Regions from separate parts of the Leucobacter sp. MMO-125 genome, predicted to be linked through region 1. Evidence: predicted binding sites of a transcription regulator. Region 1 holds the regulator's gene; the other holds the start of a gene.
What was found. The regulator LexA, encoded in region 1, represses DNA repair genes until DNA is damaged. The targets are predictions, from matches to a motif close to TCGAACANNTGTTCGA.

Region 1 (2,388 bases):
CCTGCGGAGCCCCGTACGGCTGCTTGCCGACAAGATTGGCGCGAAGAGGAAGGTCACTCAGACTGGTCACCGAACCAGTCTAGAACCCAACTCCCACTGAGCCGTCAGCCCCAGGCTCCCGCCCAGCATGCCCCGAGCCACACCCGGCAGATTCAGACCCTGCAGATTCAGACCCTGACCCCAACCCAACAGGCCCAGACTCACACCCGCACCCCGCAGACCCAAACCCGCACTCAGCACACCCGTGACAACACCCGGCAAACCCGGGCCAGCACCCGGCAAACCCGCTCAGACTCCGAGTTCGTCAGCCTGGAAAACAGCCGGGCTGTCGGAGTAGCGCAACGGCACCGCGATCGCGTCTCCCGCCTCGATACCGGATCCGTCGAGCTGGTTCAGACGAACGATCTCGGCCACGAGCTCGCGCGGATCGGCCTGGGGATCGAGCTCGGTGGCCAGCGTCCAGAGGGAGGAGCCGGGCTGCGCAACGACGTAGTGGAACTGCTGCTTCTCGGATGCAGAGACCGATGCCAACGCCTGAGGCGCGGCGAAGGTCGCCACCATCGCGAGCAGGGCCGCCACGAGCACCGTGAGCAGCGAACCGAATACCACGCGCCCTCGTCGGGTGAGGCGAAGTTTTGCTTCGCCTCCCACTGAGGGAATCTCGTACGACTCGTGCTGCAGAACCGCCTGTGCACTCATAGTGGCTTCTCCGTTCTCTGCGACGCCCGCGAATATCACATCGGGGCGAACATCTGTTTCGAATATATCTTCGATTATTCGAAACCACAAGCTTCTGTTCGAAGATATCTTTCGTTCTTTTCCGCGACACTCGAACAGGTGTTTGGCCGTGTTCGAATACAGGGACTAGGGTTTCGAGCAACGGCATCACTGAATCAGCAACCACTGACATTCATGGATCGACCGGCACCATCACCGCCCTCGGGCCTCGGAAAGGACAGCGATGAGCGACGTTCCCCACTCCCGGAAGCCCCTCAGCGAGAAGCAGCAGGCGATCCTCGAATACATCGCCCGCTCGGTTGAGTCGAGGGGCTACCCGCCCAGCATGCGCGAGATCGGAGATGCTGTCGGCCTGTCCTCTCTCTCAAGCGTCACGCACCAGCTCAGCCGCCTTGAGCTCGGCGGCTACATTCGACGCGACCCGAACCGCCCACGCGCGCTCGAGATCCTCGTCGAGCTTGCGAGCACGAACGCGGCCATCGCCGACGCACCTGCGCAACAGGTAGAAGAGGCCGCCTACGTGCCGCTGGTCGGGCAGATTGCAGCCGGCGTGCCCATCACCGCCGATCAGCAGGTCGAGGAGATCGTGCCGCTTCCCCGCCAGCTGGTGGGCGACGGCCAGTTGTTCATGCTGCGCGTGGTCGGCGATTCCATGATCGACGCGGCCATCTGCGACGGCGACTTTGTTGTCGTGCGCCAGCAGCGCGAGGCCGAGAACGGCGACATCGTCGCGGCCATGCTTGATGGCGAGGCAACGGTTAAGGTATTCCGCCGCCGCGACGGCCACACCTGGCTGCTCCCCCGCAACAGCGCTTTCGAGCCGATCCTCGGCGACCACGCTGAAGTGCTGGGCCGGGTCGTGGCGGTCTTCCGTTCAGTCTGACCCTGCCAGGCGTCAACGCAACAACGGCCCCTCACTGTCTCTTACCCCAGCAGGGCACAGCAAGGGGCCGTTCCGTGAAGCGCGCTTAACCCACAGGATCTGGCGTCAGCAGCTCAAGTTCGCGCAGCACCGAAAGCACCTGCTCGTGCCTGTTGAAGGTGTACAGGTGCACTGAGGGCGCACCGCCGGCGAGGAGTTCGCGGGCGAGTTCGAGCGTGTGCTCCACACCCAATTCCGGGGCGTATCCCCCAGCCTCCTCAAGCGCTCGCACCAGCCCTTCGGGCGCTGGCCGCCCCGCCAGCGAGGCGACCTTGCGCAGCTGCCCACTCGTCGAGACCGGCATCAGCCCCGGCAGCACGGGGATGCGCAGCCCGGCCCGCTGCGCGTCGTCAACGAATGAGAGATACTCTTCCGCACGGAAGAACAGCTGGGTAATTGCGAACTGTGCACCGGCCTCCTGCTTGGCGACGAGCCAGTCGATGTCTTCCGAACGTGAACGCGATTGCGGGTGTCCGTTCGGGTATGCGGCGACCGACGTGCGGCCCACACTCGTCAGCGGCGGCCGTTCGGCACGAGCCTCAGCGATGAGTTCGACGAGTTCGAGCGACGACAGCGACCCCGCGACTGCGGGCGCGTCTTCGTCGAGACCTCGCGGCGGATCCCCGCGCAGCGCGAGAAAGTCGTGCACGCCTGCGTCCATGACGCGATGGATCGTCTCGCGGACCGCGTCGCGGCTCTCGCCGACGGTGGTGAGGTGTGCGAGCGGC
Region 2 (2,388 bases), on a different contig from region 1:
TGGTGCGCTCGACGCCGCGCTCGACGTGCTCGTGGCGTAGCGGCTACACGCTTCGCACATAACGGGAGCCTCGCTCTGCAGCAGTCCGATGGGAATGCTGCAGAGCGAGGCTCCCGTTCGCGGTGCGACCGGTTGCTCAGGCGAGGCGCGAGCGGTCAAAGGCGTCGAGGCTGATGCCCTGATCCAGCACCTGCTTCGCCCACTCCTTCGCCGAGTGCAGGCTGTGGTCGCGGTAGTTGCCGCAGCTCACTGCCTCCGTGCCGGGCACGTCGTCCCAGGTGACCCGCTCAACGAGGTCTTCGAGAGAGCTCTTGATCGCCGCGCCCACCTGTTCGGGAGTGGGCTCGCCCCAGGCGATCATGTGGAAGCCGGTGCGGCAGCCGAACGGCGAGATGTCGATCAGTCCGTCGAAGCGGGTGCGCAGCAGAGCGGCGATGGTGTGCTCGATGGTGTGCAGGCCTGCCGTGGGAATCTCGCCCTGGTTTGGCTGCACGAGCCTGATGTCGTAGTTGGAGATCGCGTCGCCCTTGGGCCCGTGCTCCACCCCGATCAGGCGCACATAGGGGGCCAACACCTTCGTGTGGTCCAGGGAGAAGCTTTCAACCTCGGCAAGTTCGACATCGCTCATGCCGCCAGTGTAGCGACGGCTGCCGGGGGCGGTGCGAGTGTGACAGCGGCTTGCGGCGCGGGGTATTGGGGGTGCGGATCCGCCTTCGGTGAGACCTGAACCGACGTGCCCGCTGCGGCCCCGGAGCACCGGAGCACCGGAGCGCCGGGTCACCGGAGCGCGCCTACGCGGCGCGGGCGAGGTCGCGACGGGTGAGCGCGATGCGGGCGCGGGATCCGGGTGCTTCGGGGTCTTCGGATACCCGCACCTCCCACCCTGCGTGGTCGAGCCGGTTCAGATCGCCGCGGGCTTCGTCGAGATTGTCGGTTTCGACGAGGTACATGGTGTGGCCGCCGGTGCGGTACACGGAGCGGTGCTGCGCCCACTCGGGCACGCGCATCTCGGTGTCGTCGCCGAGGGAATGGTAGGGGGTGCGCAGCGGGCGCCGACGACGCTGCTGCAGGTCGATGATGTTCTGTGTTTCCATGATGAGTCCTTTCGAACCGCACCACCGTGGTGCGGTTGTTCTCTGAAATGCGCACGACGCATGCCAAGGCGGCCATGCAGGCCGGGCCGTGCTGCTGAGCTTCGCGGGACCCGCGGAGTTGATCTCTCGACGCCGTGAATCTCTCCGATTCCTCGGGCGGAAACGCGTGCCTCTCGGAAGCTCAACTCACAAGTTTAGAACAAGTCTTCGAAAAACGCTAGTGTGGGGTGCGTTCGCATCGACAGGCGCCCGTCGCCATGAGGAGATCAGCCATGCCCCAGCCCGCCACGCTGCTCGTATTCGCGCACCGCGATGAGGCCTCCGCCTTCGCCGACGTGCCTCACCTGGTGACAGGGGTGGGCAAGGTGAACGCGGCTGTGTCGTTGGCGAGTGCCCTCGCAGAGGGAGGCGTGGAGCGTGTTGTTGTGCTCGGCACGGCGGGAGTGGTGAGCGACGGGCCCGAGCGCCCGAGCCTCGAAGAGGTGTATCAGATCACTGGCGTGGTGCAGCACGATTTCTCGCTGCCCTCACCTGAGCTTCGCCCTGCAGGGGACACGATGCTGCCGCCCGAGCGAACCGCGGTGATTGCCACCGGCGACGTTTTCGTAAAGGATGACGCGCAGCGCGGTCACATCGCGAGCCTTGGAGCCTCGCTCGTCGATATGGAGGCCTATGCTTTCGCGAGCGTCTGCGAGCGCTTCGGGGTGCCGCTGCAGATGTTCAAGGTGCCCTCTGACTTCGCCGACAGCTCGACCACCGATGAGGAGTGGGACACGATCGTGTTCCGCAAGAGTGAGCAGCTGCGCGAGTTCTGGAACCGCCTCGGCTGAGCTGGCGCGCGCGGGCGGTGCGTGAGGCCATCCCGCACCGCCCGCGCGGCCAGCCGGCCCGGATATGACAAAGGCCCCGGATCCGCTGATTTCTCAGGAATCTCGGGGCCTTCGCGCTGGCGGTGACGGTGGGATTTGAACCCACGGTGCGGGGTTACCGCACACGACTTTTCGAGAGTCGCACCTTCGGCCGCTCGGACACGTCACCGCGAAAAAGAATACGGCATCCGCTTGCGCAACGCGAATCGAGGGCGAATCATCGGGCGTGTTGGGGCCGCGACGCCCTTATGCGATGCGCATGTACGGCGATTGCTGTGGTTTCGGTGGCCGCTTCGGCCCTCGCTGCACAGCGCGCAATTCGGCACCGACGGCACCGCCGGCACCACCGGCCCCGCTTCCGCCCCCAGCACTCCCAGCGCCTCCAACCCCGCCGTCAATGCCGTGAAGCTTCGCACGCATCGCGT

Region 2: a site for LexA is predicted at 1,290-1,305, ahead of WFI54_RS12415 (phosphorylase family protein). Genes of this name have one in related genera too.

What each region holds. Positions count from the first base shown of each region.
Region 1 covers NZ_JBBCTL010000001.1:727,972-730,359, forward strand. Annotated here, with positions in the region: gene WFI54_RS03305 (histidinol-phosphate transaminase) at 1-70, opposite strand, end outside; gene WFI54_RS03310 (hypothetical protein) at 289-699, opposite strand; gene lexA (transcriptional repressor LexA) at 962-1,621, shown strand; gene WFI54_RS03320 (methylenetetrahydrofolate reductase) at 1,707-2,388, opposite strand, start outside.
Region 2 covers NZ_JBBCTL010000005.1:31,518-33,905, reverse strand. Annotated here, with positions in the region: gene WFI54_RS12430 (nucleoside phosphorylase) at 1-40, shown strand, start outside; gene WFI54_RS12425 (S-ribosylhomocysteine lyase) at 137-628, opposite strand; gene WFI54_RS12420 (hypothetical protein) at 792-1,094, opposite strand; gene WFI54_RS12415 (phosphorylase family protein) at 1,367-1,924, shown strand; tRNA gene WFI54_RS12410 (tRNA-Ser) at 2,042-2,132, opposite strand; gene WFI54_RS12405 (helix-turn-helix transcriptional regulator) at 2,210-2,388, opposite strand, start outside.